DNA from 3 places in the Azospirillum sp. A1-3 genome. Region 1 is predicted to be linked to each of the others. Evidence: predicted binding sites of a transcription regulator. Region 1 holds the regulator's gene; each other region holds the start of a gene.

Evidence for each region. Region 1 encodes LexA, which represses DNA repair genes until DNA is damaged. Its sites were predicted from a motif close to ATGTTCTANTTTGGTTC; they were not measured.
Region 2: the regulator LexA is predicted to act here: its motif matches at 2,515-2,531, upstream of recA (recombinase RecA).
Region 3: the regulator LexA is predicted to act here: its motif matches at 2,436-2,452, upstream of M5E06_RS11575 (S24 family peptidase).

What each region holds. Positions count from the first base shown of each region.
Region 1 covers NZ_JAMSLU010000001.1:939,385-943,664, reverse strand. The annotation lists gene M5E06_RS04485 (molybdopterin molybdotransferase MoeA) at 1-1,090, shown strand, start outside; gene lexA (transcriptional repressor LexA) at 1,289-2,011, shown strand; gene M5E06_RS04475 (ComEC/Rec2 family competence protein) at 2,132-4,280, opposite strand, start outside.
Region 2 covers NZ_JAMSLU010000001.1:1,359,804-1,364,083, forward strand. The annotation lists gene M5E06_RS06460 (glycosyltransferase family 2 protein) at 1-615, shown strand, start outside; gene M5E06_RS06465 (hypothetical protein) at 704-1,279, shown strand; gene recA (recombinase RecA) at 1,382-2,461, opposite strand; gene M5E06_RS06475 (ATP-binding protein) at 2,613-4,280, opposite strand, start outside.
Region 3 covers NZ_JAMSLU010000001.1:2,406,331-2,410,610, forward strand. The annotation lists gene M5E06_RS11560 (portal protein) at 1-1,578, opposite strand, end outside; gene M5E06_RS11565 (hypothetical protein) at 1,557-1,955, opposite strand; gene M5E06_RS11570 (hypothetical protein) at 1,952-2,368, opposite strand; gene M5E06_RS11575 (S24 family peptidase) at 2,530-3,162, shown strand; gene M5E06_RS11580 (hypothetical protein) at 3,251-3,556, shown strand; gene M5E06_RS11585 (branched-chain amino acid aminotransferase) at 3,532-4,280, opposite strand, start outside.

The sequences.
Region 1 (4,280 bases):
CGCCGCCGCCATGGACGGCTGGGCGGTGCGCGCCGCCGACATCGCCGCCGCGACCGCCGACACGCCCGTTCCCCTGCGCCGCATCGGCGAATCCTCCGCCGGCCATGCCTTCGACGGCCCCGTCGGCCCTGGTGAGGCGGCGCGCATCTTCACCGGCGCGCCCCTGCCCGACGGCACCGATGCCGTGGTGATGCAGGAGGATTGCAGCGCCGACGACGCCACTGTGCAGATCGGCCGCGCCGTAGTCGTCGGCCGCTTCGTCCGCGAGGCGGGCTTCGACTTCACCCTCGGTCAGGAGCTTCTGCCGAAGGGCCGCCGCCTGACTGCCCGTGACATCGCGCTGGCCGCCGGCGGCAATGTCCCCTGGCTCTCGGTCCATCGCCGGCCGCGCATCGCCATCCTCGCCACCGGCGACGAGATCGCCCTGCCCGGCGACCCGCTGGGGCCGAGCCAGATCGTCAGCACCAACGCGCTCGGCCTCTGCGCCCTCGTCACCGCCCAGGGCGGCCTCGCCCACAATCTGGGAATTGCCAAGGATACGCCGGAGAGTGTGGCGGCCTTGGCGAAGGGGGCCGCAGGGTGCGACCTGCTGGTCACCACCGGCGGTGCCGCCCATGGCGAATACGACCTCGTGCGCGACGTGCTGGCCGAACGCGGCGTGGCGCTGGAGGTGCAGACCGTGGCGATGCGGCCGGGCAAGGCGCTGATGTTCGGCCGCGCCGGATCGGTGCCGCTGCTGGGTCTGCCCGGCAATCCGGTGTCCACCGGCGTCACCGGCGTGCTGTTCCTGCGCCCGATCCTGCGCCTGCTGCAGGGTCTGCCGCCCGAGGACGACCGCCTGCCGCTGCGCGCCCGCCTGACCACCGCGCTGAAGGCCAACGACCGGCGGGAGGAGTATCTCCGCGCGACGCTTGCCGCCGGCCCCGACGGCGTCCTGACCGTCACCCCCTTCGCTCGGCAGGACAGCGCCATCACCACGCTCTACGCCCAGGCCGATTGCCTGATCCCCCGCCCACCCAACGCCGACCCCGAGCCGGCCGGGGCCATGGTGACCGTGCTTCCCCTGACCGATGGAGCGCTCAGCATCTAGACTTGGGACACCCCCCGGACGGCGGATGGAACAGTTGAACAGCATCCCGAAAACTGTTTCACGCTGTTCCAAATGTTCCGTTCAAGTTCTAAAAGAAGCCGATGGGGGGCTTGACGCGCGGCAGGAACCAAACTAGAACATGGAGGCAACGTTTGGTTTTTGTTCCATCTTCAGTCTGGCGACGGCCGGGAGGCATCCATGCTCACGCGCAAGCAGCACGAATTGCTGCTGTTCATCCACGAACGGCTCGGCCAGGGCGGTGTCTCGCCGTCGTTCGACGAGATGAAGGACGCCCTGGGGCTGAAGTCCAAGTCGGGCATCCATCGCCTCATCACCGGACTTGAGGAACGCGGCTTCATCCGCCGCCTGCCCCACCGTGCCCGTGCGCTCGAAGTTCTTCGCCTGCCGGAAGGCCTGGACGCCGCCCGCAGCCGCGCCGCCGCCAAGCCGAAGTTCCAGCCCAACGTCATCAAGGGCGATTTCGTCTTCGCCGGCCGCGACGCCGCTCCGCCCGCCCCGACCCCGGCCGCCGCCAACGAGACGGTTCAGCTCCCGCTCTACGGCCGCATCGCCGCCGGCACGCCGATCGAAGCCCTGCGCGACAACAGCGCCTTCGTCGACGTCCCCGTCTCGATGCTGACCGCCGGCGACCATTACGCGCTGGAGGTTTCCGGCGATTCGATGATCGAGGCCGGCATCCTCGACCACGACACCATCATCATCCAGCGCTGCGACGCGGCGGAGAACGGCACCATCGTCGTCGCCCTGGTCGATGAAGGCGAGGTGACGCTGAAGCGTCTGCGCCGCAAGGGCAACACGGTGGCCCTGGAACCCGCCAACGCCGCCTACGAAACCCGCATCTTCGGCGCCGACCGCGTCCGCGTGCAGGGCAAGCTGGTCGGCCTGGTCCGCAAGTACTGAGGCCGTTGCCCCCTCCCCAACCCTCCCCCACCTTCGGTGGGAGAGGGAGCGAGTGGCGGCGCAGCGGAGTTCCCTCTCCCGCGAAGCGGGGGAGGGTTAGGGTGGGGGTAACAGCGCCTCTCACCTCCCCCCGGTCCAAGGCCGATCCCCCCTAAGCCCCCGCACCGTCTCCACCCGGACACCCCCGGCCGTCACCGTCAGCGTATGCGCCCCTTCTTGCCGCAGCGCCCACCGGTCGATCACCACTCCGGCCCGGCACCCGCGCGCTACCGCCGCCGTCACCACCGCATCCGCCGCGCCACAATCCTCGTCCAGCGCGTCCGGCAGCCGCGGCAATGCCAGCGTCTTCCCACGCACGCGATACAAGCACCCCAGCGCATCGCAACTCAGCGACCGCCCGCCCTCGCTCCATCCGCCCGCCGCCGGCCAGGGCTCCGCCGCTGTCCGCTCCCCATCGCGTTCCCTCCAGGTCTCGGTCAGCCGCCCGCCGCCCTTGCCCGAGCCACTGAGCCGCCCGTCCGGCAGCCTCACCGCCACCACCGTCCCGTCCCCCGCCACCAGCACATCCGGCCGTTCGACCAGCATCGGCGAGGCCAACCCCGCCAGGATCGGCAGCATCCCCAACCAGCGCCACCGCCGCGTCCACACACACAGCCAGAGCCCGCCCGCCACCAGCGCGGCGAACCCCTCCACCGGCATCGCCGGCACCGTCAGCGATGCCCAGGGCAACCGGCCGAAGAACTCCGCGGTCCAGATCACCGCCCGGTCACCCCAGTTCATGGCGATCAGCGCCGGCGCCTCCAGCCCGATGGGCAGCAGCGCGTAGGCGATCAGGCTCCACGGCATGACCCAGAAGGACGTGATGGGAATCGCGATCAGATTCGACAGCACGCCATAAAAGGCGATCTGCTGAAAATGGAAGAGCGAGAACGGCAAGGTCGCCAGCGTCGCCACCACGCTGGTCAGCAGGATTCCGCCGACATAGAACAGCCCGCGCACAAGCCATCCCGCGTCGCGTCGCCATTCCGCCAGCTTGACACTGCCACGCTCGAACGCCGCGATCAGCGCCACCACCGCGGCGAATGACATCTGGAAGCTGGGTCCCAGCATCCCCTCCGGGTCCATGGCGATGGTGACCAGCCCGGCGAAGGCGACCAGCCGCATGCTCAGCGGATGGCGGTCCAGCATGATCGCCCCCATCACCATCCCGGTCATCAGCACCGACCGCACCGTCGGCAGCGGCGCCCCGACCAGCAGCGTATAGGCGAGCGCCGACACAATCCCGAACAAAGCCGCGATCTTCTTGATCGGCCATCGCAGCGCGATATAGGGCACCGCCGCCATCAGCGCCCGCACCACATAAAACAGGATGCCAGCCGCGATGCCGACATGCAGGCCGGAAATCGACAGAAGATGCGCCAGCCCGCTGTTGCGGAAATCATCCAGCGTCGCTTCGGGAATGCCAAACTCCTCGCCGTTCAGCAGCGCCGTGGTGACGCTCGCCTCCACCGGGTCGCCGATCGCCGCCGCGACGCGCTCCGCGATGGCTCCCCGCGCCCGCTCGAAGGCGATGGCAACCGTGCTCCATCCCGTCACCGGCGGCGCCTCCACCTGTTCCACCGCCCCTGTGGCAAAGCCGGTCCCACCCAGACCCATGAACCAGGCCCGCCGCTGGAAGTCGAAGGCACCGGGTTCCGCCGGCGCCTGCGGCGGCAACAGCGTCGCCCGCAGCCGGACCACCGATCCCGGAGCGGGAGCGGGGTTGCGGTCGGACAGGCGGATTCTCAAGGCCGCCGGCATCTGCTCCGGTGCCAGTCTGCTGACCGTTACCTCGCGCAACGTGATGCGCACCGCACCCGGCCGCCGCTCCACCGCCATCACCCGCCCGGTGACGGTGGCACCCGCGATGCTTCGGGTCAGGACCGGCGCCGCCATGCGCGCCGTATGCGCCTGCGCCACCAGGAATCCGGCCGCCACCATCAGCAGAGCCATCGCCACTCCGGCCAGTGCGAACCGGCGCCGCACAGCCAACAACAGAATCACCGCCCCGCCGACCGCCGCGAGCCCGCCCCACCAGACCGGCTCCTGCCGCAACCAGAAATACAGCGACACCCCCGCCCCAAAAGCGACGGGCAGCCACAGAACCCAACGCTCCCCCTCGGCTCCTGCCAACGCCGCGAGTCGCCTGCCGGCGCGCGCCAACAGGCGCCACCATGGTCCGCTGAGCGCCGGTGGGTTGTCCGTCTCCTCCTCCGGCCAGCCGGCGGCG
Region 2 (4,280 bases), 420 kb from region 1:
ACCACCGGCCAGAAGTACCATTTCATCACCGGCTGGCTGCCCTGGTTTGCCGACGCCGCCCATATGGTGTTCGGCATCGCCGGCATCATCTGGTCCATCGGCCTGATGGCTTTCCCCAAATATTTCGAATTCCCGCCCAACGTCTTCATGATCCCGACGCTCAGCGTCTTCGCCTTCAAGGTCGGCGCTTCGCTCTGGCTCTACGAGGCGCGGGTAAAGTGCGGCTTCTGGGACAAGGTCGGGGCGGCGGTGGCCGGCATGGCGCTGACCCACACCGTCGGCCGCGCCATGTGGCTGGGCATCTTCACCTCCGGCCGGCCCTTCGTCCGCACGCCGAAGTGCGAAAACCAGCCGGCGCTGATGCAGGCTTTCCTGATGGCGCGGGAGGAGTTGGTGCTGCTGGTGTCGCTGTGGGGCGCGGCGCTTGCCATCGTCATGGTCTTCGGCCACGAGAACCGCGACGCCTTCATGTGGTCGGGTCTGCTGGTGGTACAGTCGCTGCCCTATCTGGCGGCCTTCATCACCGCGCTGATCAACGTCTTCCCCACCATCGGCTTCGGCAAGAGCAAGCCGGAAGCCGCCGACGGCGCCGTGAGTGCCGGGGCCGGTGACTGACCAATGGGAGCCGGCGCTTTCGCATTGACGAAAGCGCCGGCTCTGCCAGACTTGACCGCCAGGGAGAACCAAACCCGGGAGGCGGCTCATGTCCGGCAATCTCACCTCCGGGCGCGGCATCGGCCCGCCGGAGTTCAGCGTCCGCACCACTGCAGGCGTCGAGCGGAGCGGCAACGCCACCGACCGCAACAGCCGCCGCAACCCTCGCCAGGAGCGGCACGACCGCGAGCAGGAGCGGCGCGACCACAACCCGCCCAACCCGCAGCGGCGGCGCCTGTACGATCTTCTGTTCGACGAGGTCGATCAATTCGACGGGCTGGACGAGCGTCAGCGTACCCGGTTGAAGGACAATCTCCGCAGCCACCTGTCCAGCCGCGCCCCACCACCACCGGTCGCTCCGCCCCCGGTCCACCATGACGAAGAGGCGATCGCCGAAGCCCTGCTGAAGGACCCGGCGGCAGAGGTCCCCGTCGATCCGGAACACATCGTCCAGGCTGCCATCGCCGCCGCACCGGAACTGGATCCGGAAACCGCACGACTGGCGGAACAACTGCGTGACTGCCTGACCCGCAACAGCGACCGCGCGCGCAAGGTGGCGGTCTACCTGCATTTGCTGCTGACGCTGGAAGGAGCGTTCAGGCCGCATATGGTCGTGGATGTGTGAGGGCTTGATTCGAGAAGAAGTGTCAGCTTCGATGCCCCCACCCACAAAAAAACCCCGCCTCCCTTTCGGAAGGCGGGGCCTCTCATTCCACCTGCCCTAGCGTTACTCCGGAGTGGAGGCTTCGCCGTCGGCTTCCGGGGTGCCCATCATCGCATCGGCGACCAGACCGGCGTTGCCGCGGATCTTGGCCTCGATCGCGTCGGCCATCTCGGGGTTGTTGCGCAGGTAGGTCTTGGCATTCTCGCGGCCCTGGCCGATGCGGGTGCCGTCATAGCTGAACCACGCGCCCGACTTGTCGACCACGCCGGCCTGGATGCCGAGGTCGAGCAGTTCGCCCACCTTCGACACGCCTTCGCCGTACATGATGTCGAACTCGACCACGCGGAACGGCGGGGCCATCTTGTTCTTCACCACCTTGACGCGGGTCTGGTTGCCGACGACGGTGTCGCGGTCCTTGATCGAGCCGATGCGGCGGATGTCGAGGCGCACGGAAGCGTAGAACTTCAGCGCGTTGCCGCCGGTCGTCGTCTCCGGATTGCCGAACATCACGCCGATCTTCAGGCGGATCTGGTTGATGAAGATCACCAGGCAGTTCGACTTGGAGATCGAGCCGGTCAGCTTGCGCAGAGCCTGGCTCATCAGGCGGGCGTGCAGGCCGACATGGCTGTCGCCCATCTCGCCTTCCAGTTCGGCGCGCGGCACCAGCGCGGCGACCGAGTCGACCACCAGCACGTCGATGGCGCCGGAGCGCACCAGCGTGTCGGCGATCTCCAGCGCCTGCTCGCCGGCGTCCGGCTGGGAGATCAGCAACTCGTCGATGTTGACGCCCAGCTTGCGGGCATAGGACGGGTCGAGCGCGTGTTCCGCATCGACGAAGGCGCAGGTGCCGCCGGCCTTCTGGGCCTGGGCGATGGCGTGCAGCGCCAGCGTCGTCTTGCCCGAGCTTTCCGGCCCGTAGATTTCGATGATGCGGCCCTTCGGCAGGCCACCGATGCCCAGCGCGATATCGAGACCCAGGGAGCCGGTGGAGATGACCTCCGTCTCGACCAAGTTCTCACGGGCGCCAAGCTTCATGATCGAGCCCTTGCCGAACGCGCGTTCGATCTGGCTCAGGGCGGCATCGAGCGCCTTCTGCTTGTCCATGGAATCCTTCTCGACCAAACGAAGCTGTGCGGACGACATGCCCGGTACCCCTCTCTTAGAACACACGGTCGGCGCTCTTGCAACGAGGCTGAATGTACTCTCTTCGTTCTCGTTTGCAAGGGCTGATGTTGCCTGTGCGTTCCTATTTTACAGGGTATGTCCGGGCATGCCGCTGCGGGCTGATTCGCCCTTACCGACCATCACGGATGACCTCCTTCACCTTGGAGGCCAACTGCTTCAGCGAGAAGGGCTTGGGCAGGAAATAGGCGACTTCGACGCCGTCGATCTCGCCCAGCCGGTCCTCGGCATAGCCGGAGATGAAGATCACCCGCATTTCCGGGCGCAGCTTCCGGACATGGCGGGCGAGCGTCGGACCATCCATCTGCGGCATCACCACGTCGGTGATCAGCAGGTCGATGGAGGCGCCGTTGGTCTCGATCTGCTGCAGCGCCGCCTCGCCGTTCTTGGCCTCCAGCACCTGATAGCCCTTGTTGCGCAGCGCGCGGGCGGAGAAGACGCGCACGGCGTCCTCGTCCTCTACCAGCAGGATGGTGCCGGTGCCGGTCAGGTCGCTGCCGCGCCGCTCCCGCGGTTCGGCGGTGTCGACCGGGCGCAGTTCGCCCTGGTGGTGCGGCAGCAGGATGGTGAAGGTCGTGCCCTCCCCCACCGCCGAATCGACCAGCACGAAGCCGCCGGTCTGCCGGACGATGCCGTACACCGTCGACAGGCCGAGCCCGGTACCCGACCCGACCTCCTTGGTCGTGTAGAAGGGCTCGAAGATGCGCTGCAGATTCTCCCGCGCGATGCCGCAGCCGGTGTCGATCACCTCAATGGAGACATAGCTGCCGGATGGGATCGTCTCATGCTCCCGCCGTTCCGGCTGGCTGACGACGTAGTTGGTCGTGTTGATGGTCAGCTTGCCGCCGCCGGCCATGGCGTCGCGGGCGTTGACCACCAGGTTGATGATGACCTGCTCCAGCTGGTTCTGGTCGACCTTGACCAGCCCCAGGTCGCGGCCATGGATCATCTTCAATTCGATGTTCTCGCCGATCAGGCGGCGCAACAGGTTCGCCAGCTCCGCCAGCACGTCGGTCACGTTGATGACGCGCGGCTGCAGGGTCTGCTGGCGCGAGAAGGCCAGCAGTTGCCGCACGAGGTTGGCGGCGCGGTTGGCGTTCTGCTTGATCTGCATGATGTCGCTGAAGGACTGGTCGCCCGGCTTGTGCCGAAGCAGCAGCAGGTCGCAGAAGCCGATCATCGCCGTCAGCAGATTGTTGAAGTCGTGCGCCACGCCGCCGGCCAACTGGCCGACCGCCTGCATCTTCTGCGACTGGGCGAACTGCGCCTCCAGGCTCTTGCGCTCGGTCATGTCGATGAAGTGCAGGATCAGGCCGACCCCATCAACCTTGCCGCCATCCGTGCGGCCATCGGTGCGCACCGGGTTGGCGAGGCGCCGGGCATAGAGCTGGGCCGTCAGTTCCCGCCCGCCGGACAGCCGCACCTCCAGCGGGTGGGCCGGGTCGGCGCCGCCCTGCACGGATTTCAGCCGTGCGGTCACCGCCTCACGCTCCGCCGGGACGATCAGGTCGGCCATCGGGCGGTTGATGACGCTGCCCGCCTCGCTGCCGATCAGCGCCAGGAAGGCCTCGTTGCATTCGGTCAGCTGGCCGGTCTCGTTGACCAGCGCGATGCCGATCGGCGCGTCTTCGAAAAAGCGCTGGAACCGCTGTTCGGACTGGCGCAGGGCCTCCTGCCATTCCCGTTCGGGCGACAGGTCGCGCACGACCGACCGGGTGTGGATGGTGCCGTCGTCGGCCCGCACCACGCTCTGCGCCACCGCAACCTGGAAACGCCGGCC
Region 3 (4,280 bases), 1.5 Mb from region 1:
TCCGGCATCGGCCGTCGCCACGGCAGGCGCCGGCGAAGGCTGAGGGACGACAACGGAGGTGGCCGCAGGAGCGGCCGCAGGTGCGGCGACCTCCGCCCGCATCAGCTTGGCCGGCACGCCGAAGGCCTCGCCGAGCCAGTGGGCGGTCGCCGCCGCGTCCACCGTCGCCTCCGCCTCCGGTCCCAGCGCCTTGACGCTGTCCAGCCAGCGCAGCGCCGCCTGCACGTCGCGCTGGGCCTGCGCCTGGGCGAGTGGGGAGCGGTGCTGCAACTCCACCAGCCGGCCATCGACGGTGATATCGGGGATCTCGCCACGCCGGCGCAGGATCGACACCGCCCGCAGCACCAGCGGCGTCATCAGCTCCGCCTGCAGCCGGCCATAGGTGGCGCCAAGCAGCCGCGCCATCTCGACGGAGCGTTCCAGCACCTCGGTCGCGGTCATCCGCGCCGACTCCACCGGCCCCAGCCGATCGACCAGCAGCGCGTGGCGGATGCGCCCGCGCAGATCGTCCAGAACCAGCTGCGACACGTCGAACCGGCCGGGGTTGGCCAGCGGCGTCAGCCCGGCCGATCCCACCGCCTTCGGAATGATGGTGCCGGGCACCAGCCGGATGGTGGTGGGGTTCAGCACCCCGTCGTCGTCGGCCTGCCAGATGCCGGTGACGGCGATGGAGGCGTTCTTCAACACCAGTTCCACCACCTTGTTGGCGGTCTTGATGTCGGGCAGCGCCTTCATCACCGGCGAGCGGCCATAGGTCTCGCCCGGCGCCTTCAGCCAGCGGAAATTGACGAAGGGGGACTGGGCGAAGCGCCCCTGGGCCAGCCAGGACGGTTCGGCCAGCCCGCTGTCCAGCACCACGCCCCAGCGATAGGCCGCACCGTCGGGCAGCACCGCCTCGACCAGCGGAAAGCGGCTGTCGGGATCGTCGGCGGCCTGTTTGCGCAGTTCGTCGGGCAGGTCGGCTCCGGGAAAGCGCTGGAGGATCTGGGCCAGCGTCGCCTCGCTGCGGCGGAAGGTGGCGTCGAGCCGGCCGTCCGGTCCCTCCTCCAGAACCGCTTCGGCCAGCGGCACGGCGGTGAAGCGCAGGCTGGAGGGCGCGCCGGGGGCCGCCTCCTCCATCAGCAGGCTGGCGGTGCCGACGGTGACGAGGTCGAGGAAGGCCTGATGGATCTCCACCGCGAAGTTGGAGCGGTCGAAATGGGCCTGGACGATGCCGGCGGCACGGTCGAGCAGCGGGGCGACGCGATCGCGCTCCGCTCCCGTCAGGGTGGGGCCGGGCTGGAAGCCGAACCAGCGCGACCAGGGCGGCGTCAGTTCCGACAGCAGGCTGGCCGCCAATTGCTCCACCGCGTCGGGCGCGGTGCCGTCGAACAGGCGGTCGACCCGGCGTTCGCCCGGCGTGCCTCCGCCACGGAAGGGCCGGCCGTTGGGCAGCGCATGGTCGTAGCAGTCCTGCCAATGGCTTTCCCACACGGTGCGCCGTTCGCGGGCGGCACGGTAGCGCTCCAGCAGGGCCTCGGGCTCCGACAGGTCACTCTTCCGGCGGGCGGGCGGTTTCACGGCTGCGGATGCGGGCATGCGCGGTATCCTCCGGTCAGGTGGCGGTGCAGTTGCCAGGGGGTCAGCACCCGGCGGGCGCGCAGGCCGATCAGGCGCTTGACCGCCTCGACGCAGGTGAAGGGTCCCCAGGGGGCGGGGCCGGCCGGGCGGCGCAACGGCGCGGAATCCACCGTCAGCCCCTGGGCGCGGTACCAGCCCGGCAGGTCGAACTCGGCCGGCAGGTCCAGCACGGCCACGTCGGTGAAGCCCGCCAGCGGATCGACCGCCACCCAGCGCCGCCCGTCGGTCAGCAACGCCAGGCAATGGCGGAAGCCCGGCTTCAGCAGACGCAGCCACCACAGCGGCGCCTCCCCGCGGTAGACCACCCAGGCCGCCGTCCAGGGAGTGGCGGTCATCGGGCGATGCCCCGGACAATGCCCTTCTCACGCAGGGCGGGGGCGATGACGGCGAAGGCCTCGGTCCACAGGGAATGGGCGCGCTGTTCGCGGAAGCGATCCGGCTCCGGCGCACTCTGGCGGCGGCCGTAATGGACCATGACATGCAGATGGTCGCGCATCAGCTTGCGCATTCGAAACAGGCGGTCGACCACCCGCAGAACGTCCTGCGGCTCGCAGGGCCGCGCCACCTGCCCGCAGCCGGCGACGACCCGCGCGCCCGCCGCCTTGGCGTCATGCGCCTGCACCGCCCAGAACCACGCCTCTTCCGCGTCGGCGAAGGGTTCGCCGTCGACACTGTAAGGCTCCGCCTTCAAGGGCACGATCTGGGACAGGCGGGCGGCGGGCAAAGCGGAGGCGGCCGGACTCAGCATGCTGGTCTCCTTGCGGCTTCGGATTTTTGAAAGAGCGGGCGCCGGGCCTGGGTTGTGGCCGCGCCATCTGTTTGCGTTATGTTCCGACCAACGCATGCGGTCAACAGATTTATGAAAAAGTTCCTAGGGACGCTGTCGCCGCTTTATGAGATTATCGTCCCATGCTGAAACACACGGACATCTGGCGGGCCATCGACCGTCTTGCGGCGCAGCACGGGCTCTCCGCCTCCGGGCTGGCGCGGCGCGCCGGATTGGACCCGACCACCTTCAACAAGAGCAAGCGCACGACCAACGACGGCAAGCTGCGCTGGCCCTCGACGGAAAGCATCTCCAAGGTGCTGGACGCCACCGGCGCGTCGTTGTCGGAATTCGTGTCGCTGGTCGGCGACGGCGCCAGCACCGCCCCGCTGCAGCGGGTTCCGGTGATCGGCTATGCCCAGGCCGGATCGGCCGGCTATTTCGACGACGCCGGCTTTCCCGCCGGCAGCGGCTGGGACGAACTGCTGTTCCCCAGCCTGGGCGACCCTCACGCCTATGCGCTGGAGATCTCCGGCGACAGCATGGAGCCGGTCTATCGCGACGGTGACACCATCATCGTCTCCCCCGCCGCGCAGATCCGCCGCAACGACCGCGTCGTCGTCCGCACCAAGGGCGGCGAGGTGATGGCCAAGCAACTGATCCGCGAGACGGCGACCAAGATTGAACTGCTGTCGATCAACCGCGCCCACCCCGACCGCAGCATCCCGCTGTCGGACGTCGCCTGGATGGCACGGATCATCTGGGCGAGCCAGTGAGGGTGGGGGCAAACACCTCAACGGTTGGCGATCGATCCTAGGAAAATTTACCTTTGCTACCATCCAGGCAGGCGCTACCGTCCATTCCATGGACCGAGCCGCCCGCCTGGACAGCCTTCACCGCACCCATGACGGCCCGACACCGAAGCCCGAGCTTCGCACCGCCCTGCTTGGCGGCGCGGCCCGCGCCAATGCCGTCAAACGCGCCGCGACGCTCCGGCTGCACACGGACCTCGCGGCCGAAGCGCGCCTCGCCACCGCCCGGCGTCGCGGCGCACTGAGCGCGACCGCCTGTCGGACCGATGCGTGGCTGACCCGCTTGGCCGCCACGCTGGCCCATCACCGCCGGGCGGCGGTGGCGCTGCTCGATCAGCGGAACGCGTATTCCCAATAGAGCGCACGCGCCCGCTGGAAGATCGGACCGGCTGCGAAGCTGCGGTCTTCCACCTTGGTCACCGGCACGCATTTGGCGTGGTTGCCGGTGGAGAAGACCTCGTCGGCCTCAAGCAGATCCTTTGGCGTCAGGGTGCATTCCTCCACCGTCACGCCGTCGTTGCGCAGCAGAGCGATGACGCGCTGGCGGGTGATGCCGTTCAGGAAGCAGCCGTTCGGCACCGGGGTGCGCACGACGCCGTCCTTGGCGATGAAGATATTCGAAGTGGCGAACTCCGCCACATTGCCGATGACATCCAGCATGATGGCGTTCTGGAAGCCGCGCTTACGCGCCTCGGTCAGCGCCATGCCGGCGTTGGGATACAGGCAGGCGGCCTTGGCCTCGGTCGGGGCCATGGTCGGGATCGGACGGCGGCGGGTGGAAATGCAGGCGGCGAAGCCGGTCGGCTGCGGCAGCGGGTCCTCGTAGATCGACAGGACGAAGCGCGTGCTCTCCGGCGCCGGGGCGACGAAGCCGTCATCGGCGTAGAACATCGGGCGGATGTACAGTTCCGCCTCTTTCGGGAAGCGGCGGATGCCGTCCCAGCACAGCTCCTCGATCTCGCCGGCGGTGACCATCGGCTCCAGCCCCATCACCTGGGCGGAGCGGATGGCGCGGGCGCAATGCAGGTCGAGGTCGGGGGCCACGCCCTGGAAGGCGCGAGCGCCGTCGAAGACCGTCGAAG